3 regions of the Sodalis praecaptivus genome follow, and region 1 is predicted to be linked to each of the others. Evidence: predicted binding sites of a transcription regulator. Region 1 holds the regulator's gene; each other region holds the start of a gene.
The links. Region 1 encodes PurR, which represses purine synthesis genes. Its sites were predicted from a motif close to CANGCAAACGTTTGCNTG; they were not measured.
Positions count from the first base shown of each region.

Region 2: a site for PurR is predicted at 2,766-2,783, ahead of gltB (glutamate synthase large subunit). Genes of this name have one in related genera too.
Region 3: a site for PurR is predicted at 4,059-4,076, ahead of aroL (shikimate kinase AroL). Genes of this name have one in related genera too.

Region 1 is NZ_CP006569.1:2,338,817-2,346,731, reverse strand. It holds tRNA gene SANT_RS10390 (tRNA-Val) at 480-556, opposite strand; tRNA gene SANT_RS10385 (tRNA-Val) at 565-641, opposite strand; gene SANT_RS10380 (MATE family efflux transporter) at 801-2,174, opposite strand; gene SANT_RS10375 (riboflavin synthase) at 2,410-3,027, shown strand; gene cfa (cyclopropane fatty acyl phospholipid synthase) at 3,098-4,249, opposite strand; gene purR (HTH-type transcriptional repressor PurR) at 4,723-5,742, opposite strand; gene SANT_RS24095 (YnhF family membrane protein) at 5,963-6,052, shown strand; gene SANT_RS10360 (C40 family peptidase) at 6,263-7,225, opposite strand; gene SANT_RS10355 (Grx4 family monothiol glutaredoxin) at 7,617-7,915, shown strand, end outside.
Region 2 is NZ_CP006569.1:4,200,715-4,208,629, forward strand. It holds gene arcB (aerobic respiration two-component sensor histidine kinase ArcB) at 1-745, opposite strand, end outside; gene SANT_RS18770 (TIGR01212 family radical SAM protein) at 1,180-2,121, opposite strand; gene gltB (glutamate synthase large subunit) at 2,814-7,274, shown strand; gene SANT_RS18780 (glutamate synthase small subunit) at 7,285-7,915, shown strand, end outside.
Region 3 is NZ_CP006569.1:3,485,111-3,493,025, reverse strand. It holds gene SANT_RS15590 (epoxyqueuosine reductase QueH) at 1-201, shown strand, start outside; gene SANT_RS15585 (MFS transporter) at 806-2,020, shown strand; gene SANT_RS15580 (hypothetical protein) at 1,997-2,329, opposite strand; gene SANT_RS15575 (FAD-dependent oxidoreductase) at 2,450-3,982, shown strand; gene aroL (shikimate kinase AroL) at 4,208-4,732, shown strand; gene SANT_RS15565 (hypothetical protein) at 4,842-5,033, shown strand; gene SANT_RS15560 (IclR family transcriptional regulator) at 5,395-6,156, shown strand; gene ppnP (pyrimidine/purine nucleoside phosphorylase) at 6,268-6,564, shown strand; gene rdgC (recombination-associated protein RdgC) at 6,831-7,748, opposite strand.

The DNA.
Region 1 (7,915 bases):
CGCGATGAAAAAAAAAGCCGCTTGCTAAACCTGCGGTCCATATTTAAGGATAGGTGACAACGCTCGGAACGTAAGGAAAAAAAATAGAACGGCTCAGCCCGGCAGGGCCGGTATGCGCCGGAGGTCAATGCTGTTTTTAGACGTTGGGGGCAAATCAATCGGCGCTAACCCTTCAATTGAAATAACGTTTTGCATTATAGTTATTGGCAGGCGGGAAACAAAGTAAAAACTGGACAATTAATGCGTTAGCACAAAAAAAAGCGTGATTGTGTCATTTTTGCCGCAGATCGTCGCCATCGGCAAAACCCGTTTTGTCACGCGCGGGTGCACATTGTTTAGCCTCATGAAAATACCCGGCGCCGAAGCTGGCGCAGAGGACGCTGGCTGAAGAGAGGCCGTGGGAAACATAGCGCAACATCATCGCTGCACAAACAGTAGCGATTAAAAAAGGAGTCGAGGGAAAAGGGAACGGTAAGATTTGGTGCGTCCGAGTGGACTCGAACCACCGACCCCCACCATGTCAAGGTGGTGCTCTAACCAGCTGAGCTACGGACGCACAAAGAATGGTGCGTTCTAATGGACTCGAACCATCGACCCCCACCATGTCAAGGTGGTGCTCTAACCAACTGAGCTAAGAACGCATTTTGTTGCCTGCTGCCTGCGCGGCAGCGGGACGAATATTAACGGGCTCTATCACGCCTTGCAAGGGGAAAACGCGTTTTTTCCCCCGAACGCCGATTGATTGTCGAGGGAATGTGCATTAAGCCGGCTTTTTCACCGATCAAGAGGCGTCATGCCCCTTAGCGCGCCGCCCGACGCAAAATGCGCGCGGGGGTTTGGCGCTGTAGCCAGCGCATCCGGCACATCATCAAAACGGCGGCTGAGGTCAGACCGACAATAAACCCAATCCAGAAACCGCTGGGACCCATGGCGGGTCGCAGCCAATCCGTCAGCGCCAGCACGTACCCGCACGGCAGGCCGAGCAGCCAATAGGCGGTAAAGGTGATAAAGAAGATCGACCGGGTATCCTTATAGCCGCGCAGCACGCCGTTGCCGATAACCTGGATGGAATCAGAAATCTGATAGAGGGCCGCTAGCAGCATTAAATGCGAGGCCATGGCCACGACCGCCGGCGTATCGTTATACAAGAGCGCAATCCGCTCACGCAGCAGACTGGTAAACAGGGCGGTGCAGCAGGCCAGCGTGACGCCTATCATCAGGCTGGCCCTGGCGCTGACTCGCGCCTGCTCAACATCGCCTTCCCCCAGGCGAAAGCCGATGCGGATGGTGGCCGCCACGCCGATCGATAGCGGCAGCACAAACATGAGCGAGCTGAAATTCAAGGCGATCTGATGGCCGGCCACCGCGATGATGCCCAGCGGCGCGACCAGTAGCGCCACCAGCGCAAACAAGGTGACCTCGAAAAACAGCGAGAGCGCCACCGGCAATCCCAACGTGAACAGTCGCTTTAGCGCTATTGGATCGGGTTTTTGCAGCCCGCCGGTTAAGCGCAAATCGCGAAATGAGCTGGTCCGGCGCATATAGGCGCGCAAGAGCAAAAACATTATCCAGTAAACCGACGCGGTCGCGACGCCGCAGCCGACGCCGCCCAGCGCCGGCATGCCGAGTTTGCCGTGAATGAAAACATAGTTGATGGGAATATTGCTCATCAAACCGATGAAGCCTATCACCATGCCCGGTTTGGTGCGGGAGAGACCTTCGCACTGGCAGCGCAGTACCTGAAAGAACAGATAGCCCGGCGCGCCCCACAGCAGACAGCGCAAGAAGGCGACGGCCTTCTCCGCCAGCGCCGGCTCGACGCTGTGCATATGCTCGATGACAAGATGGCTATTATACAGCAGCACCATGATGACCAGCGCCACGCCCAGCGCCAGCCAGAAGCCCTGACGTATCTGATGGGCAATCCGGTCTCGCCGTCCGGAGCCGTTGAGCTGCGCGATAACCGGCGTTAGCGCCAGCAGCAGGCCGTGACCGAACAAAATGACCGGCAGCCAAATGGAGGTGCCCACCGCTACCGCGGCCATATCGGTGGCGCTTACCGAGCCGGACATAATGGTATCCACGACCCCCATCGCCGTTTGCGATACTTGGGCGAAAATTACCGGGATGGCCAAAGCCAGTAAGATACGCGCTTCCTTAACATAATTTTGCACGCGGACACCTTTGTTGCGAGTGACGAACCGAATTTATTAATGGAACCCGCACGCGTTGACATGGCTGGATCCTTTTAGCGGCATAGTGTAATGCATTTTGTCGACGAAGATAGCAGGAAAATGACGCGATATAAGGGGCATAGCCTCTATGGTATCCTGTCAGTATTTGGAATTCGTCATATTATGGGGCAAACTGAGCGCCGAGTTATTCGGTGTAGCCAGATGAGGAAAACGCATGTTTACGGGGATTGTTCAGGCCACCGCGCCCATTACCGCGATTGAGGAAAAAGACCATTTTCGTACCCATCACGTCCGCCTGCCGGCGGCGCTGTTGCCGGGTTTGACCATCGGCGCGTCGGTGGCCCATAACGGCTGTTGCCTGACGGTGACCGGCATCGCGGGCGACGTGGTCAGCTTCGATCTGATGAAAGAAACGCTCCGGCTGACCAACTTAGGCACGCTTAAGGTCGGCGATGAGATCAACCTGGAACGGGCTGCGACCCTGCAGGCGGAGATTGGCGGTCATCTGATGTCAGGGCATATTATCTGCACCGCCGAGTTGACCAAAATCGTGACCTCGGAGAACAATCGGCAAATTTGGTTTTCCTTGCCGGACAGGGCGCTGATGAAATACATCCTGCATAAGGGTTATATCGGCGTTGACGGTATTAGCCTGACGGTAGGCGAAGTCGCGGGCAACCGTTTTTGCGTACATTTAATTCCTGAAACGTTGCTGCGCACCACGCTCGGTAAGAAACGACTCGGCGATAGCGTCAATATCGAAATTGACCCGCAGACGCAGGCGATTGTCGACACCGTAGAGCGGGTTTTGGCGGCGCGCGAGCGCGCCTGACCCAGATGGGCGGCGGCGCGGTCTGACAGCGCCGTCATATGCGCCGGCAGCCATGACGGCGCAACGTTGTTTACCGCGCGACGCGCAGACCGCCTTCGACGCCCCGAGGGCTGAACAGAACCTGCCATAGCTGGATATTGCGGGCGCGGAACGCGCCGGCGCAGGCCTGTAAGTAGTAAACAAACATGCGGTAAAAACGTTCGGAATAATTGCCCTGCAACGTCGGCCAGGCGGCGATGAAGCGTTCATGCCAGGCCATGAGCGTGCGATCATAATCCGCGCCGAAATTATGCCAGTCTTCCATGACGAAATGGGGCTCGCTGGCATCGGCAATATGCCGTACGGACGGCAGGCAGCCGTTCGGGAAGATATATCTGTTAATCCACGGATCCACATTCATATCGGTCCGGTTCGCGCCGATGGTGTGCAGCAAAAACAGACCGTCGGGTTTCAGATTACGGGCCACCACATCGAAATAGGTTGGGTAGTTTTTCGGCCCCACGTGCTCGAACATCCCTACCGAGACAATGCGATCGAATTGCAAATTTAAATCGCGATAATCCTGCAACAAAATCGTGACATCTTGCCCTGCGCAGCGCGTTTGCGCCAGCTTTTGCTGCTCGGCCGAGATAGTGACGCCGTGGACTTTAACGCCATAATGTTGTGCCGCATAATTCGCCAGACCGCCCCAGCCGCAACCGACATCCAATAGCGACATCCCCGGCTGCAATTGCAGTTTCTGGCAAATCATCTCCAGTTTATTTTGCTGGGCCTGCTCAAGGCTGGCGGCATGAGGCCAATAACCGCAGGAATATTGCATATACGGATCGAGCATCAGCGAAAAGAGGTCATTGCCTAAATCGTAATGTTCTTTACCGACGATCCAGGCCCTTTTGCGCGATTGGAGATTAGTCAGGCGCGCCGCGGCGACGCGTAGGGTATCTTTTAAATGATGGGGGAGCTTATTTTCCAGTCCGCTGCGCAACGCACGCTGAAAAAACATATCCAGCCGTTCGCAATCCCACCAGCCATCCATGTAACTTTCACCTAAACCCAGTGAACCGTCCTGTAGTACGCGCTTAAAAAAATCCGGGTTGTTGACGCGAATATCGAATGGACGGGATCCATTGATTTCAATGTCGGCTTCAGCGAGTAATTCATGGACGATGCGATACCAAGCGTTATCCTGAAAGCTCAGGTCTTCAACACACGAGGAACTCATAGCTTCTCCATCACCTTTCTTCTAAAAATACCTCGTCAGGAAGAGCCAGGCGCTGCCTGCGAGCTTTTATAAGAATCCACGGTAAGCCGTGGTGTCTGATACGACAAATTAACAGAGGAATAGAAACTCAGAATGGTTGTTAAACCGGCTGCTTTGCACGAAAAAAGCATGCATGAGTAAACATCAGGTCCCTAAAGCAAAATGAATAAACAACTCGTTATAATTGTTAACGTAATTGAGTATAAGCCTGCATCCGGCTTTAGACAACTCCAAAAACAGCAATAGGAATAATAGCCTAAGTTAATGATAACTTTGGGAAACAGTTACACTCCTCAAAGAGTTAGTGCGCCTAAAGAGTTATTATTCATTTCCGCGTCGCGGGGAAATTGACGCGGCCAGGTAGCGCGTAAAACGCCGTGCATAATGGCCAATGCCGCCGCAAACACGGGGCCTCAGCCATCGACGGCACTGGATTAGCGGTTACGGTAGGGGCCATCGGCCACCGAACAGCGCTCCACCAGGGTGGGATGAACCTCGATCGTCTGCGCGGCTTCCCGCTTGCTGATGATCCTATCAAGCAGCATGGTCAGCGCGGATTCCCCTAATACGGCCTTGGGCTGATCCACCGTGGTAAGCGCGGGGGTGAAATACCGCGAGTGGCTGACATTATCGTAGCCTATCAGTGAAATGTCTTGCGGTACGCGCAGCCCATGCTCGTGGATGGCGCACAATGCGCCCATCGCCATCTCGTCGCCGCCGCAAAATATCGCGCTGGGACGGTGGGACTGGGCCAGAATATGTTGCATGGCGCGATAACCGGAAGCCGGCTCGAAATCACCTTGAACAATCCAGGCCTGGTTGGGCAGAATATCGGCCTCTTTTAACGCATGAAGATAACCGCGGTGGCGCCCGCCGCCGGTATTGCGCGCCAGCTGGCCGGGAATGGCGCCAATATCCCGGTGGCCGCGATCGAGTAAATAGCGGGTGGCCATATAACCGCCGGCAAAGGCATTATCGACGATAGTATCGGTAAAATCGCCGCGCACCTCACCCCAATCCATCACCACCATGGGAATATGGCGATATTCTTCCAATAGCCGCAACAGGGCTTCGGGGTATTCGGCGCACATCACCAACAGCCCATCGACCCGCTTTTGCGCCAGCATTTGCAAATAGGCCTGCTGTTTCGATGTTTCGTTGTGGGAATTGCACAGGATAAGGGTGTAGCCTTTGGCAAAACAGTGATGCTCTATGGATTCAATTATCTCGGCGAAATAGGGGGCTTCGCTGGTGCTGGCCAACAGACCGATGGATTTGGTGCGGTTGACCTTCAGGCTGCGCGCCACCGCGCTGGGGGAATAGCTGAGCTGTTTGATGGCGTCCCATACGGCGCGTTTGGTCTCCGGCGCCACGAAGCGGGTTTTATTAATCACATGGGAAACCGTAGTCGTTGATACCCCCGCGTGTTTGGCTACATCTTTTATGGTTGCCATCTCTAAACTACTCCTGGATCCCTCGGCAGCAGGGGATAATGCTATGTGAATCGTTTGCCTGCCAACAAAAGGCAATTTTCCTCGATTTGTCGAGAAAGTGAAAGCGTTATATGCGTTGAGCCGCCGGCGGGACATGCTTTTTGGCCACGGTTATGGCAAGATAGAGAACGAATACCGACTAACTTAGCCACCTGACGCAGAAGCGTTAAAAGGAAATATCATGAGCCGCGATTTTGCTTGGTCGTTAACGACTACCGTCTTTTCGCTGTTGGTCATTATTATCTTCAGCTTTACCGCCGTATTGAATTGATCGCGTTTGGCGCCGCGCCAAACTTCACCCAGACGGTAAAAAGGGCTCCAGGCCCTTTTTTTTGTCATCTTTAAACCACTTCTAGGGAGCTGGATCGAATTGCGGCCCAGGAACGGCGCGCGGATCGGCACGGTGAACTGGCGCGGACGTCAAAAGGCCCTTAGGACCTACGCTGCGACGGCAAGGGGGAGAGGCTGTCGCGCGTGGCCGTCAGCGAATGGTGGTGGGCGTCATCACGCGGCGGGCGCCGACATAATGATCCTGCCAATAATCTTCGCTCAGGTAGCTGATACGGATGTCACGCCCGGTGCGGGGTGACTGAATGAAACGGCCATTGCCCAGATAAACCCCGACATGATCCGCCGTGCCGCGGTTGCGGATGCGGAAAAAGACCAGATCGCCGCTTTCCAACTCGCTCTTTTTCACCGGCGCTGCATCCCGCAGGTGGTACATTTCGTTCGCGGTACGGGGCAGCGGCACGCGGATTAAGTCTTTATAGGCGTAGTAAATCAACCCGCTGCAATCGAATCCGGTGGTCGGCGATTTACCGCCCCAACGATAGGGCTTGCCCACCTGCGACATCAGTTTGGCCATCGCCGTTAATTTGGCGTGCTGGTAGCGAACCTTGTGGCTTTCGCTCATGCGCAATGGCTGCGCGTCTGCCGCCATGGCCGTCGTCCGGGCTTGCGCGCCGCCGCGATGGCGTCCATAGGCTTTCTTCAGCCCTTTGCCGGCGGCCTGGTTATGCGCCAGACGCGTATTTTCACGTTGGCGGCGGGAAGACGTAATGGGGCTTTTACCCACCTTCACGGCGGCGGTTTTATCGCTGGTGACGCTTTTCGTTTTCGCCCGCTGCCCGGCGGCGTGCGTTTTTGCGGCGGTGGTTTTGCCGGCGGTTGGCGCTGTGTCGGCGGGGGGCGTTTTGGTGGCGACGGCCTTGCGGGGTTTCACCACGGCGGATTTTAACTTGGGATTACCCAAATGCTCGCTCTCGGTGCTGCGGGTCTTTTTTTGCAGCTTAACGGGCTTGCGCTTGCGTCGGTCATCGGTTTTCGCCGCGCTGGCCTGCGATTTACGTTGATCGGCATTGACTCCCGCATTCGGCGCGGCGTGCGCGAGATTGAGAAAGAGCTGGGTAAACAGCAGCACAAAAAGCGTAAAGCATAAACGCATGATAAACGCTATCCTCTGTGGCCCAAGGTCGGGGGAAAATGACGGCTCAGCTGAATTTAAGCTATTTGCGGTTCTAATGCATCCGTATTTTCCTACAGATTGTGAATAAACGTGAATAACATGCGCGATGCGGCATTTTTGCGCGCGGGCAGCCGTAAAAAGCAACGGTTTTACAGCCCGTTAAACGCCCTAGTCGCAAATCTGCGCCGCCGCAAGGGCAGACCCGGCGTTCGTGCCCGTTGTATCACGGCCGGGGCGGCTGAAGCCCGCCTGCGGGGCTAACGTGAAAAAAGCATTTAAATGTTCCCCCCGGAATCGTTAGAATAGTGAATTACGTCAGACCCGATGCATGATAAATAAAAGCCAGCCACTGGCTTAAGGAAGCGAGACAATGACCACGACTATCGAAAAAATTCAGCAACAGATCGCCGAGAATCCGATTCTTCTGTACATGAAGGGCTCGCCTAAATTACCGGGCTGCGGTTTTTCCGCCCAGGCGGTACAGGCGCTGTCCGCCTGCGGTGAGCGTTTTGCCTATGTCGATGTGCTGACCAATCCGGATATCCGCGCTGAACTGCCAAAATTCGCCAACTGGCCGACCTTCCCGCAGCTGTGGGTGGACGGCGAGCTTATCGGCGGCTGCGACATCGTCATTGAAATGTACCAGCGCGGCGAGCTGCAGCCGCTGAT
Region 2 (7,915 bases), 1.9 Mb from region 1:
ACGGGACTTTGCGCAACTCAAAGCAGGCTTTACGACCGTCGGGATATTCCAGCCATTGTTCATAGGTGAGTGAAACGTTATGGCGGAAGACCTTTTCATCGGTTTCGATCACCTTTTCCGCGATCTCGGGGGAATACACCTCGCGCGGAGTAAGCCCCACCAACTGTTTCTCACTTTTACCGGTGAGCAGCTCGGTGGCGCGGTTACAGCCGGAAAACTCTTTGTTCTCATTACGGTAGTACACCAGGTCGGGCGATGCATCGAGGAAGGAGCGCAAGAGCGAGGACTGCTGCTCAAGCTCTACCTGCGCCTGTTCACGCCGCGCCATTTCCTCGGTCAGTTTCTCCATCGCCCCGCGCCGCGCCTCTTCGGCCTTTTCGCGGTCTGCCATCTCCTGGTTGAGCTGAGCGATGTTGTTTTGCAGTTGGGCGTTGAGCTGTAAATCGCGATTGCGCATTTCCTCAAGCTTATCCACCAGCCGCGACAGGCGCTGGCGTGATGCCTCAAGCTGCTCCACCACCACCGACAAAAAGTAAACCGCCCACGGAGTGATTAACAGACCGAAGAAAATGGAGCGCACGACGTCGATACTCTCCACTTCGCCCCTCAGCACCATCGTGACGGCCATTTGGACGATCATCGCCAGAACCACCAGCGCCGAGGCCAGCAGCAAGGAGAAGCGTACCAAGCCGAGTTTCACCATCAGGTCGACATAATATTGAGCCAGCAGGCGAATTTGCTTCATGGAAGATTCCTTTAAGGGCAATAGATGAATCATACCGTAAATAATTCCTACTGAACCAGTCCGGGTGCGTCACCCTCGCCGGCGATGTTGAAAACGCGAGTGGGATCAAAATGGTGGCAAGGGGGGCGGTCTCGGCGCATGCGCCGTCTCCCGTTCAGCCCTGGCGTCGATCTGTGGTGTGATGCCGGTATGGCGCGCGCGGCGGTGCCGGTATGGCGCAGCCTTAGCCCGCGCGACGGTGCCGCTTGCCACGCGGCATAGGTCCGCGCCGCGGTGCCCGTTATGACGCGGCTTTGGCCCACGCTGCGACCTCAGTATGGCACGCTCTCGGCGCGCGCAGCGGCGTCAAAGCGCGGTGGCGGAGGGCGGTGCCTAATCGGCAATGTCGCCGCGCGCGTGGGCTGGCCGGCAAATGCGCATAAAAGAGTAAGCGGTCACAAACTCTGTTCGGCGACGGGGAGCCGCCAAGGTGTGCCGATGGCGCTGCCCTGCGGTCCTTGTTCCTGTAGATAGTGATACACGGCCAGCATGCCGTCCCAACGATTTGCGCACCATTGTGGCGCAAGCAGTAGGGAACGATGGGCATTGGCGGATACGCGATGAAAGAGAATGTCAGGGGGGGTATGGCGAATCATTTCGCCGGCGATGGCGGCATAGGCCGCCAGCGTCAGCGTCGTCAACCTGCCCGCCCGCCAGGCGCGGGCCAATACGCTGCCGTCAACAATATGCAGCGGATGCAATTTTAGACCCGCCACGCCCCCAGCTACGACTTTGCTGAGGGTGTCGAGGCACGCCGTCGCGTCCTCGCCGGGCAAACCAATAATAAGGTGAGTGCACACTTTCAGTCCCCGCTCCCGCGCCAGGGCAACGGTGCGCTGGTAACAGGCAAAATCATGGCCGCGGTTGATGCGCCGTAGGGTTTTATCCTGCGCGCTCTGTAAACCCAACTCCAGCCAGATTTCATAGCCCTTATCCCGATACCCGGCCAGCAGATCCAGCACCGACAGCGGCACGCAATCGGGTCGTGTGCCGACACATAAGCCGGCGATATTCCCTTGGCTAAGCGCTTGTTGATACAGGCTGTCCAAAACCCGCACTTCTGCATAAGTACTGGTATAGGCCTGGAAGTAGGCGAGATAGCGTTTGGCGCGATCCACCCCCGCGGCCTGGCCGGCCAGCTGTTCGGCGATAGGAGAATATTGCCGCTGCGGATCGCTGAACGCCGCGACATTGCAGAAGGTGCAGCCTCCCCGTCCCCGCGTACCGTCGCGATTGGGGCAGCTAAAACCGCCGTGTAGGCTGAGTTTATGGATCTTCTCGCCGTAGCGGCGCTGGAGATCGTTGCCAAACATATTGACTAATTTCTGTAACTGCATAGGCTATGGATCCGGTGTTTCCGTCGCCCTGAAGCTTACGCTTTTCCCCGCCCTCAAATGCTGACCGCGATCAAATGCCCTGACCGTCCTGTTTCAATGGCATAAATATGCATTATAATCGAGAATTGAAGCACTTTCCTGTGGATTAATAATTCTTATTCCGCCCCTGTGATTCATTCAAATGCGCACTAATCCTGAAAAACAGTGGCATCCGTCGCAGAAAATGGCGTTGACAGAATAACGTGCTACCAAAGCGCCCCGCACTAGCATGGTGCAGAGATGGCGGCGCTGCACTACAGTGAGACAGCGCAATACCCAGGCCCCTCGCCGACGCCTCATTAACGGGGTAAAAATCACACTTTATTATTATCTTTCAAATAGTTAATCCATAAATTTCCCTTATCACCGTCCTTTACATGGATATTTGACCTGCGTGGTGAATATCGTTAATTTGGAAGGCCGCTGGAAGAAATCCTGACGGGGCAACGACTCGTCATATTTATGCAGTTATTGAAGACTCCTTCTTAATACTAGTCGTTTATCAGTGTCAGACCGCCACGAGAGGTATTGAGTGAGAGCGGGACAGCAGATCGCAGAGAGGGTTTCATCCTGCCATCCGCTGCCGTTCCATACCGATTCGCCTCCTCGCAGCAGGTTGTGTGAGTTAGCAGGAGCCTGGGGAGGTTCACGATATGTTGTACGATTCTACGCACGAGAAGGACAACTGCGGCTTCGGCCTGATTGCCCATATAGAGGGCGAGCCCAGCCATAAAGTCGTGCGCACCGCCATTCATGCGCTGGCCCGTATGCAGCATCGTGGCGCGATCCTGGCCGACGGCAAGACCGGCGACGGCTGCGGTCTGCTGTTGCAAAAACCCGATCGCTTCTATCGTATGGTGGCGCAGGAGCGCGGCTGGCGGCTGGCGAAAAACTACGCCGTCGGCATGATGTTCCTGAGCCAGGATGAAGAGGAAGCCCGCGCCAGCCGCCGCATCGTCGAAGAAGAGATGCAAAACGAGACGCTGTCCATCGCCGGCTGGCGTGACGTCCCCATCAACGCCGACGTATTGGGCGATATTGCGCTGTCTTCACTGCCGCGTATCGAACAAATTTTCGTTAACGCCCCCGCCGGCTGGCGCCCGCGCGATATAGAGCGCCGCCTGTATGTGGCGCGCCGCCGTATTGAAAAGCGCGTCACCGACGACAGTTTCTACGTCTGTAGCCTGTCCAATTTGGTGACCGTGTATAAAGGCCTCTGCATGCCGGCGGACCTGCCGCGCTTTTATCTCGACCTGGCGGATTTGCGGCTGGAATCGGCCATCTGCCTGTTCCATCAGCGCTTTTCAACCAACACCGTGCCGCGCTGGCCGCTGGCCCAGCCATTCCGCTACTTGGCCCATAACGGTGAAATCAATACTATTACCGGTAACCGACAGTGGGCGCGCGCGCGCGCTTACAAGCTGAAAACACCGCTGATCCCCGATTTGCAAGATGCCGCGCCGTTCGTCAATGAAACCGGCTCGGACTCCAGTTCGCTGGATAATATGCTGGAGCTGTTTTTAAGCGGCGGGATGGATCTCATCCGCGCCATGCGCCTGTTGGTGCCGCCCGCCTGGCAGAACAACCCGAATATGGATCCCGAGCTGCGCGCCTTCTTCGACTTTAACTCGATGCATATGGAGCCCTGGGACGGCCCGGCCGGTCTGGTCATGTCCGATGGCCGCTTCGCCGCCTGTAACCTGGATCGTAACGGCCTGCGCCCGGCGCGCTACGTCATTACCACCGATAAGCTCATCACCTGCGCCTCCGAGATCGGCATATGGGACTACCAGCCCGACGAAGTCGTGGAAAAAGGCCGCGTCGGCCCCGGCGAACTGATGGTAATAGACACCACCAGCGGGCGCATTCTGCACTCGGCGGAAACCGATAACGATCTCAAAAGCCGCCATCCCTATAAAGAGTGGATGGAGCGCAACGTGCGCCGCCTCACGCCGTTTGAGGATCTGCCGGACGATCAGGTTGGGTTCCGCGCGCTGGATAATGATTTGCTCAGCAGCTATCAAAAACAGTTCGGTTATACTTTTGAAGAGCTGGACGCCATCGTGCGCGTGCTGGGGGAAAACGGCCAAGAAGCCACCGGGTCGATGGGCGACGATACGCCGTTCGCCGTGCTTTCCAGCCGGCCGCGGGTGATTTATGACTATTTCCGCCAGCAGTTCGCCCAGGTGACCAACCCGCCTATCGACTCGTTGCGCGAGGCCCACGTGATGTCGCTGGCCACCTGTATCGGCCGCGAAATGAACGTGTTTAGCGAAGCGGAAGGTCAAGCGTACCGTTTGGCGTTCAAATCGCCCATCTTACTCTATTCCGACTTTACCCAGCTCACGACGCAGGCGGGAGATCACTATCGCGCCAACAAGCTGGATATCACCTTTGAGCCGACGCAGGCGAGCCTGCACGACACGCTCTTAGGCTTGTGCGATCGGGCGGAAGACATGGTGCGCCAGGGCACGGTGCTGCTGGTGCTGACCGACCGCGCCATCGCGCCGGGCCGCATACCGGTGCCGGCGCCGATGGCGGTGGGCGCCATCCATACCCGCCTGGTGGAAAAGAACCTGCGCTGCGACGCCAACTTGATTGTTGAAACCGCCAGCGCCCGCGATCCGCACCACTTTGCGGTGCTGCTGGGCTTCGGCGCCACCGCTATCTATCCGTTCCTGGCCTATGAAAGTCTGGCCGGGATGGTGGATAACGGCACCATCGAGAAAGATTATCGTACGGTGATGCTGAACTTCCGCAATGGCATCAACAAAGGGCTGTACAAGATCATGTCCAAAATGGGCATTTCGACCGTCGCCTCGTACCGCTGCTCGAAGCTGTTTGAAGCGGTAGGTCTGCATCGCGATCTGACCGATCTGTGCTTCCAGGGCGTGGTCAGCCGCATCGGCGGCGCCAGCTTTAGCGATTTCGAGCTGGATTTACTGAACCTGTCGAAACGGGCCTGGCTGAAACGCAAAGCCCTCGATCAGGGCGGGCTATTGAAATACGTCCACGGCGGCGAATATCACGCCTACAATCCTGATGTGGTGCGCACCCTGCAACAGGCGGTACGGAGCGGCGATAGGCAGGATTATCGTCAGTATGCCGATCTGGTCAACCAGCGGCCGGTCGCGACGCTGCGGGATTTGCTGCAACTGAAGCCCAACGGCCAAGCGGTCGCATTGGATCAGGTGGAGCCGGCCGAAACGCTATTTAAACGGTTCGACACCGCCGCGATGTCCATCGGCGCGCTCAGCCCGGAGGCCCACGAGTCGCTGGCCCAGGCCATGAACGGGCTGGGCGGTTTCTCCAACTCCGGCGAGGGGGGTGAAGATCCCGCCCGTTACCGCACCGATAAAGTCTCGCGCATCAAACAGGTGGCGTCCGGGCGCTTCGGGGTCACGCCGGCCTATCTGGTCAATGCCGACGTCATCCAGATTAAGGTGGCACAGGGCGCCAAGCCCGGAGAGGGCGGTCAGTTGCCTGGCGACAAGGTCACGCCGTATATCGCGCGCCTGCGCTATTCGGTACCCGGCGTCACGTTGATTTCGCCGCCGCCGCATCATGATATCTACTCGATAGAAGACCTGGCGCAGCTGATTTTCGATCTCAAGCAGGTAAACGCCAAGGCGCTGATTTCGGTCAAGCTGGTGTCCGAGCCGGGCGTCGGCACCATCGCCACCGGCGTGGCCAAAGCCTATGCGGATTTGATAACCATTGCCGGTTATGACGGCGGCACCGGCGCCAGCCCGCTGTCCTCGGTGAAATACGCCGGCTCGCCCTGGGAATTGGGCCTGGTGGAAACCCAGCAGGCGCTGGTGGCCAACGGGCTGCGCCATAAAATCCGCCTGCAGGTGGACGGCGGGCTCAAAACCGGCCAGGACATCATTAAGGCGGCGATCCTCGGCGCCGAAAGCTTTGGCTTCGGGACCGGCCCGATGGTGGCGCTCGGCTGCAAATATCTGCGCATCTGCCACCTTAACAACTGCGCCACCGGCGTCGCCACCCAGGACGAAAAACTGCGCCGCGATCATTACCACGGCCTGCCGGAACGCGTGACGAATTATTTTCACTTTATCGCGCAGGAAACGCGCGAAATCATGGCGGAGCTGGGCGTGACCCGCCTGGTGGATTTAATAGGGCGCACCGATCTGCTTTGCGAGCTTGACGGGATAACCGCCCGGCAGAATAAGCTGGATCTCGCGCCGCTGCTCGCCACCGCGCAGCCCCATCCGGGCAAAGCGCTGTATTGCACCGAGGAGCGCAATCCGCCGTTTGACCCGGGGGCAATGAATAAAACCCTACTGCAGCAGGCGATGCCGTATGTGGACGCGCGCCAAAGCAAGACGTTCTACTTCGATATTCACAACACCGATCGTTCGGTGGGCGCATCGCTGTCGGGCGCCATCGCCGACGTTCACGGCGATCAGGGCCTGTCCGCGGATCCGATTAAAGCCCACTTTACCGGCACCGCCGGCCAAAGTTTCGGCGTCTGGAACGCCGGCGGCGTGGAGCTGACACTGACGGGGGATGCTAATGATTATGTCGGTAAAGGGATGGCGGGCGGCAGCATCGTGGTGCGTCCGCCGGTCGGTTCGGCGTTTTTGAGCCATGAAGCCACCATTATCGGCAACACCTGCCTGTATGGCGCTACCGGCGGCAAGCTGTTTGCCGCCGGGCGGGCCGGCGAACGTTTCGCGGTGCGTAACTCCGGCGCCATCACGGTGGTGGAAGGCGTGGGCGATAACGGCTGCGAATACATGACCGGCGGCATTGTTTGCGTGCTCGGCCGTACCGGCGTCAACTTCGGCGCAGGGATGACCGGCGGCTTCGCCTATGTCCTCGACGAGCATGGCGACTTTGCCAAGCGCGTGAATCCAGAGCTGGTGGAAGTCCTGGCCGTGGCGGATTTGGCCATTCACGAAGAGCATCTGCGCGGGCTGATAACCGAACACGTTCATCTGACCGGCTCCCACCGCGGCGAGGAGCTGCTGGCCGATTGGCCGGCCTGGGCGGGTCGCTTCGCGCTGGTGAAGCCAAAATCGAGCGATGTGAAAGCGTTATTGGGCCACCGCAGCCGCTCCGCGGCAGAATTGCGCGTGCAAGCGCAGTAAGAGGTTAATGATGAGTCAAAATGTCTATCAATTTATCGACCTGCAGCGTGTGGATCCGCCGAAAAAGCCGCTGAAGGTGCGTAAAATTGAATTTGTGGAAATCTACGAGCCGTTCTCCGACTCGCAGTCCAAAGCGCAGGCGGACCGTTGTCTCTCCTGCGGCAACCCTTACTGTGAATGGAAATGTCCGGTCCACAACTACATTCCCAACTGGCTGAAGCTTGCCAACGAGGGACGCATTATCGAAGCGGCTGAACTTTCGCACCAGACCAACAGTCTGCCGGAAGTGTGCGGGCGCGTCTGCCCGCAGGACCGGTTGTGCGAGGGCTCCTGTACGCTCAACGACGAGTTCGGCGCGGTCACTATCGGCAATATTGAACGCTATATTAACGACAAAGCCATTGAAATGGGCTGGAAACCCAGCGTTGCCAACGTGGTTCCCACCGGCAAACGGGTGGCGATTGTCGGCGCCGGCCCCGCGGGGCTGGCCTGCGCTGACGTGCTGGCGCGCAACGGCGTACAGGCGGTGGTGTTTGACCGTCATCCTGAAATCGGCGGTTTGCTGACTTTCGGCATCCCCGCCTTTAAGCTGGAAAAAGAGGTGATGATAAAGCGCCGCGAAATCTTCAGCGACATGGGCA
Region 3 (7,915 bases), 1.1 Mb from region 1:
AACGGTATCACTTATTGGGAATATAATTGGCGTAAACAGGGCGGCTCCGCGCGAATGATTGATATCAGTAAGCGTGAGCGTTTTTATCAACAGGAATATTGCGGTTGCATTTATTCTTTGCGCGATACCAATAAACACCGTCGTTCGCAGGGCAGGGATATTATCCGTATCGGCACTAAATATTATGGCGACGAAGAATAAGCTTGGTTGATGCCCTATTAACCTTGTGAAGCGGCTAAATGTATTACATTACTCGCCGATGACCCGGTAAACATGTCGGACCTGCGGCATTGCCCGCCTGGCTCTAGCGGTGGACCGTCGAGAAATTGCGCATCGCGCCCATGTGCGCATTCTCTCCTGACAGCGCCGCGCATTCAGGCGCGTTGCCGCGGGGTGACTAAAGGCAGGCCGTCGGGCGGTCAATATCACCGGTAAAAAGCGCAGTCCCGATAGCCGGCGTGTGCGTCCGTCGGGCCGGGAACCGCGCCAATCCTATGAGCGGGCGCACGGCGGTAACGCGCAGCGCGCTATTATAGACAGGATGTTAAAAATGTTATTTGTATGAGTGATATTGACAGGGGATGATAATAGCTGTTTAATTTCCCCCTACCAAGACCGCTTTAATGAAGACACCCGCTCGCCGCTGCCGATAAATGTCATTCATACCCTATTTAATGCATTTCATTCCCTCTTCCTGACAACTCATTCCCGTTTTGCCCCCGTTGGCGCCAAATGATCTTATAGTGCCCGCAATAACCCTTAGGGGAATAAATTCATTTTTTGAATTGTTTATGCGAGGCAAAGCATGAAAACGCAATCATCCCGATTCATTCGTTGGTTTACCCTGGCTGGCACCATTATTACCCAGTTTGCTTTGGGGTCGGTGTATACCTGGAGTTTGTTCAATGGTCCCCTGGCGCAGAAATTGGGTCAGCCCATTAGCCAGGTGGCTTTCGCTTTTGGTTTGCTGAGCATGGCGATGGCGGTGGCGTCGACCACCGCAGGTAAATTTCAGGAGCGCTTTGGCGTGCGCAAAGTCACGATCGGCGCCGGGGTATTGCTGGGCATCGGACTTTGCCTGACCGGGTGGTCCAATTCCATTATCATGCTTTGGCTGTGCGCCGGAATTTTGGTCGGGCTGGCGGACGGTATCGGGTATCTGTTGACGCTGTCTAACTGTGTTAAATGGTTTCCCGAACGCAAGGGCCTGATTTCTGCATGCGCTATCGGCGCCTATGGGCTGGGCAGTCTGGGCTTCAAATACATCAACAGCCAGCTGCTGGACCGCTATAGTCTGCCGTTGACGTTTGTATTATGGGGCGGTATCGCAGTGATAATGGTCGTGGCCGGCGCTCTTATGATGAAAGACGCGCCGCGCCAGGAAATCCGGCAGCGTGCCGGGGTCCGGGATTACACCTTGGCCGAATCCATGCGTATGCCGCAATATTGGTTATTGGCGCTGATGTTTGTTACCGCCTGCATGAGCGGGTTATATGTTATCGGCGTCGCCAAAGATATCGGCGAGAATCTGGTCCATTTATCGACGGCGGTGGCGGCCAATGCGGTCACTATTATTGCCGTCGCCAATCTTAGCGGGCGCCTGGTGCTGGGCGTCCTGTCCGATAAAATGTCCCGTCTTCGGGTCGTTTCACTGGCCCAGGTCATCGCCATGGCGGGGATGAGCATGCTGTTATTCGTTCATCTTAACGAGACACTGTTCTTTATCTCGCTGGCCTGCGTGGCGTTCAGTTTTGGTGGGACCATTACGGTATACCCGTCGCTGGTCAGCGATTTCTTCGGACTGAATAATCTAACCAAGAATTACGGCATTATTTATCTGGGTTTCGGCGTGGGTAGCATTATCGGCTCCCTGGTGGCGTCGCTGTTCGGCGGATTTATGGTGACGTTCCAACTGATAGCGGCTCTGCTGGTGATCGCGTTGATGATTTCGCTGACCCTGCGCCAGCCGGGGGCTGTCGATAAGCGCGGCTACCGTTTAGGGCATGCCCACGGCGAATAACAACTTGCCCCGACATCCGGTCGGCGGAGTGTCCCTGTCAGGCAAAAGCCCGCCCTCCGGCGGGCTTTTGCCGTTATCGCCGGTCTTGGCATGCGCCGTGCCATTATCGCAGACCTCGGTCGGCGCCGCGCCGTTATCGTAGGTTTTGGTTCGCACTGCGCCGTTACGGCTGGTCTTGGCATGCGCCGTGCCGTTATCGCAGACCTCGGTCGGCGCCGCGCCGTTATCGTAGGTTTTGGTTCGCACTGCGCCGTTACGGCTGGCCTTGGCTTGCGCCGCGCCGTTACCACCAACCTCGTCTTGCCCCAAGCCGGCGCCGGCTGGGGCTGAGCGCCTTTTATCAATTTGCTGCTAGGCTTACTGATAGTGCTTTAAACAGTAAGGTTTTATAAAATTAGTAAGGAGCCTATCGTGGCCTATGAGCAAATAATGTCGTTATCCTCCCTGTCGCAAATGACCCCGAGCAAAATAACCGTCGGAGAGACCGATATACTGGTAATCCGCCGCGGTGATGAGGTCTATGCCCTGGAAGCCACCTGCCCGCACTCCGGCGCGCCGCTGGAAAAGGGGGCGCTGTGCGAAGATAAACTGGTCTGCCCGTGGCATAAATCGGTGTTCGCCATCACCGAAAGTCGCCCGGGCTCTCTGCTGGAACCGCCCTCACTGCGGGCACTGAAACGCTTCCCGGTGAAGGTGGAGCAAGATGCCGTGTGGATCGACCCGCACCCGCTTGACGAAGCCACTCCCTTGCAGACGGCGGATAAACAGCCGACCTATGTGGTATTGGGCACCGGCGCCGGCGGTAGCGCGGCGATAAAAGCGCTGCGTGAGATGGGTTTTACCGGCAGGCTGGTGGTGGTTGAACGTGAAAAACAGGCCCCCTACGATCGTACCGCGCTATCGAAATTTGTGCCGCAGGGGGATATGGATATTCACGATGTGCCCTCCCTGCTGCCGGAATCCTACTATCAGCAACAACAGATAGAACGCATCAATGGCAATGTGGAAGAACTGGACAGCCAGCGCCGTCGTTTACGTCTGGAAGACGGCAAGACCCTTTCCTACGATCGTTTACTGTTAGCCACCGGCGCCACGCCGCAGCGGCCGGACCTGCCTGGCAAAGCGCTACGCGGCGTGGAGGTATTGCGCAGCTGGGAACAGGCGGCGACGCTGGTTGCCACCGTCGAGCGGGAGCACCGGCTGGTCATTATCGGCAATAGCTTCATCGGTATGGAGGTGGCGGCGGCGCTGCGTAAACAAGCCGTAGAGGTCACGGTCGTTTCGCCCCATCCTTTACCGTTTGAAAAACAATTCGGCACCGAGTTGGGCCGCTTTTTCCGCCGCCGTCACCAGGAGAAAGGCGTCACCTTTGTTGACGGCGAGCCGGCCGCTTTTGAAGGGGAAAAAAGCGTCAGCGCGGTGACGCTGAAAGACGGCCAACGTATTGAGGCGACGCTGGTTTTGCTGGCGACGGGCGTGGCGCCGGCGACGCGATTCATCCACGATCTGCCGCTCAATGACGACGGCAGCCTGACCGTTGACCGGACGATGAAGGTGTCCGCAGACATTTTTGCCATCGGTGACATCGCGACGTTCCCGCTGGACGGCAATCCCACCCGCATTGAACACTGGCGCGTGGCTCAGCAGCACGGACGTGTCGCCGCCGGTGCGATGATGGATAAGCCACACCCCTATGATGCCGTACCCTTTTTTTGGACCCAGCATTACGGCGTTCGCTATGAATATTTGGGCCATGCCGCTAAATGGGATCAGCAGGAAATTATCGGCTCGCCGGATGAGGATAACTTTGTCTCGCTGTATGGCCTGAAAGGAAATCTGGTGGCGGTCGTGGCGGCCGGACGGATGCGCACGACCGGCGTGCTATTAATTAAAATGGGCGACAAACTCGGTTTTGCCGAAGCGCAGCGCATCGTCGCCGACACCCGCGAAGCGGAAAGCTGACCGCGCGCCGGCGCCGCAGCGGCAATGCCCGCGGCCTTCGCGGCGCCGATTCCCTTTACCGTAGCGCAAAATTTTGCCGGCAAACGTGTGCGCCGCCAGAGGTCGATGATATGATGCGCTGCCGGCACGCAACGGGGCGGCGACTCTCCGCCTCATCCTGCTCCGGCCCAGGGACGATGAACGTTCTCGTCCGCTATTTCAGGTAAGGAAAAGGACAGACAGGCAATGACACAGCCCCTATTTATGGTTGGTGCGCGCGGCTGCGGCAAGACCACGGTGGGTCAGGCATTAGCGCGGGTATTGGGATATGCATTTACCGATACCGACGAGATGTTGTGGCGGTCTACCGGCAAGACTGTGGCAGAGATCGTCGCTGATGAAGGCTGGGCGGGCTTTCGGGCAAAGGAGAGCGAAATCCTGACAAGCGTTACGCAAGGGCAAACCGTGGTGGCCACGGGCGGGGGTATTATTTTATCGGCGGCTAACCGACATTTCATGCGCGCGCGCGGCACCGTGGTGTATCTGCACGTGTCGGCGCAGGAGCTTGCGCGCCGTCTACAGGCGTACCCCGATGAGGAGCAGCGGCCCAGTTTGACGGGCAAACCGATGATTGAAGAGATCGCCGACGTGCTCGCCGCACGGGAAAAACTCTATCAAGAAGCGGCACATCACATATTGGACGCCAGTCAGGCGCCGGACGATGTGGTCTATGCCATTTTACAACAGCTCTATCCCAGCGCGGCGAGTTGATAACCGGGCGACTTGGGGAGACGTGATGAGAGGTTAATCGCTTCGGCCGACGAGGCGCGGCGTGTTGGCTATACTTACCTTACGTGAGCACAACTATAAGGAAGTAACTATGGCAAGCAAACCTCCCTATCCGCGCGAAGCGCACATCGTCAAAAAAGAGAAAGGGCCGGCCGGCAAGAGCAAAACCGTCTATGAGTTGCGTGCCGACCATCCCCACCCCAATACCCTTATCAGTGAACACGACACCGAGCAAGAAGCGCTGGATTCCAAAGAGCGCTATGAGGATGAAAGCAAAAGCTGATCATCCGGCGGCAGGACATCGCGTCCTGCCGCCCCGCCGTTACTACGCGCTTTCCACCGTCGCGCATCACGATGTGTCACATCGGCGTAAAAAATAATTCATGTTTCTGCTGCTGCCGTCATGGCCCCATTGGGCCAAGTGGCTGAGAATGAAGCGCATTGCTCGTGCGTGAGGCGTTATCGTTAAGAGCGACACGCTAGTGTTTAAGTTTCTAATTAATAGCGATAAACCGATGTGTATGAGGCCGCCGGCGCACCGCGGACGGAGCGTGCAAACCGGTGAAATATTGTCTTGACGCCGACGCGCAGGCGATGAATGATAAAAACTCCGACATCAGTTCACCTGCAAAAAAAATAACATTATGTCGACATTGGAAAACGCCGCCGCGGTGTTAACGTTGTTCGTCCAGCCGGGCACGGATGCGCTGCCGGAAAGTCTGTCCTTCAGCGACATGGCCCGCCGTCTCACCTTGCCAAAAAGTACGCTTTCCCGGCTGCTTATCGCAATGGAATCGCAGGGACTGCTCGCGCGGGATCCCCACAACCGCCATTATCGGGTCGGCCACCTGCTGCGCTCATTGAGCCCGCCTGCACCGCAGAGCGGGCCGGCTACGCTTGCTGAGCGGGCGGCGCAGGCGCTGCATCAGCTCAGCGCACGCTATCGCTGCACCGGTTATTTATGCATGCTGCATCGGGATAAAGTCCGTATCGTGGACCGATTTCAAAGCAGCGCCGCCGCGCCTGCGATCTATGCGGTAGGCAGCCATTTGCCCGCCATGAATACGGCGGTCGGCAGAGCGTTGTTGGCCTGTTTTTCCGAGCGGGAAGTCATAGCGCGGTTGATGCCGCGCCAGGGCAGGCTGGGGGGATTTAATCAGCCCGGCATTGTCCGCTTGCTGCAGCGATTATCAGTGGTGCGCGGGCAGGGCTGGGATTTCAATCGCAATGAAACCCGCCCGGGTTACAGCGCGCTCGCTACGGCGCTGGCGGACAGCGAGCGGCGTGAGCAGTTCGGCCTATGTCTGTCTTTCGTGAACGCTGGCGATAAAGGCGCCTTCCCGACCGATAAGTTGGCGGGGTTGCAGTCCGCTACGCGGATGATTGCCCAACGAATCTATCAGTAAATCGGCGGCGCAAAATTTGTTTGTCCCGGCCGGGGTTTTTGTAGAAAAGGGCGTGACGCCCGCCGAGTCGCCTTTTACACTGGTATGACATTAATTGATAGGAAAAGACCGATGCTGAAGGTGAATGACTATTTTGCAGGGAAAGTGAAGTCCATTGGATTCGACGCCGCCAGCACGGGCCGTGCCAGCGTTGGCGTTATGGAGGCAGGGGAGTACACCTTTACCACCGGCCAGCCGGAAGAAATGACGGTCGTTAGCGGCGCGCTTAAGACGCTGCTGCCAGGCGCCAACGACTGGCAGGTTTTTATGCCGGGAGAGTCGTTCTACGTGCCGGCACACAGCGAATTTTGCCTGCAGCTGGCGGAAACCAGCAGCTATTTATGCAGGTACCTTAGCCACTCGCGCTGAACGGGTTGGCGCAAGGCCTGCGCCGTCCCGTCCACCGTTGACGCCGCTGGGCCGGGGGGCAATCTTTACTCTCATCCCGCTTCGTTCGCGCCAGGCATACGGCATTGCGTAACCTGCGCTGGCCGCGAGCCCGGCGGCATAGCCGCCCTCTGCGCCGCCGCGTCGATTCGTCCTCAAGCAATCGGTTAGGGTCATCGCCGCGCCGATTCGTCTCAGGGTTAACCGGCGGGCGGGTCAACCGTGCCTTTTCCCTGCGGCCGCCTCGGTTAGCCCTGACGCTGCGCCTCGCCTCCCAGCCCCGCAATCAGCTCAGTGATTAAAGCCGCCAATTCACCGGTCATGAGCGTAAAATCGGCGTCGAAACGGGCGGCGAAATCGTCGCGATCGATATCATCATTTTGCTCGCGTAGCGTATCGGCGAATTTTAACCGTTTAACCGTGCCATCATCGCCCAGCACAAACTGCACTCGCTCCCGCCAATCCAGCGCCAGCTTGGTCACCAGTTTGCCTGCCTCAATATGCACCGCGATTTCGTCGCTGGACAAATCCTGTTTTTTACAGCGAACGATGCCGCCTTCTTCCAGCAGCGCTTTTAGCTCAGCCTCATCTTGAATGGCGAAGCCGGCAGCGGGATCGCCGCTGCGTACCCATTCGGTCAGGGTCATTTCAATCGGTTTTTCCATAGTCAGCGGCACCACCGGCAACGAGCCGATAGATTTGCGCAGCAGCGCCAGACAATCTTCCGCTTTTTTGGCGCTGCCGGCGTCGACCAGCACCAGATTATTGACCTGATCCAGCCACAAGAACGTTTGGCCAAAACGGCTGAAGGCGCGAGGCATCAAGGTGTGCAGCACTTCGTCCTTGAGCGCGTCTTTTTCGGTTTTACGCAGTTTCCGGCTTTGTTCATTTTCCAGTTTGTCGATTTTGCCCTGTAGCTCCTGCTTTATCACCGAGGACGGTAGAATTTTTTCTTCTTTGCGCAGGCAAAGCAGGACATGTCCCGGTATCGCATGGGTCAGCACGTCGCTCTTGGCACCCATGGGCGGAACCCAGCCGGATTTCGCCATATCCTGACTGCCGCAGGGAGTAAAGGCGAAGGCGGACAACTGCTGTTCGATCTGCTCCACCGACAGCTCGATCGGCCGGTTCAAACGGTAAATCATGACATTCTTAAACCACAACATAATAGATATCCCTGACCTGAGGCACCTCAACCGGCGCGATTTGCCAACAAACGCAGCGCGCATGATAACGAATTGCAGGCGCTTCCCCTAGGAAAAAGCGCACAGAGTTGTCCGTATTTGACGTTGAAGCATGGTGTGTAACGGGCGGGTCAGGCACCGTCTGCGTT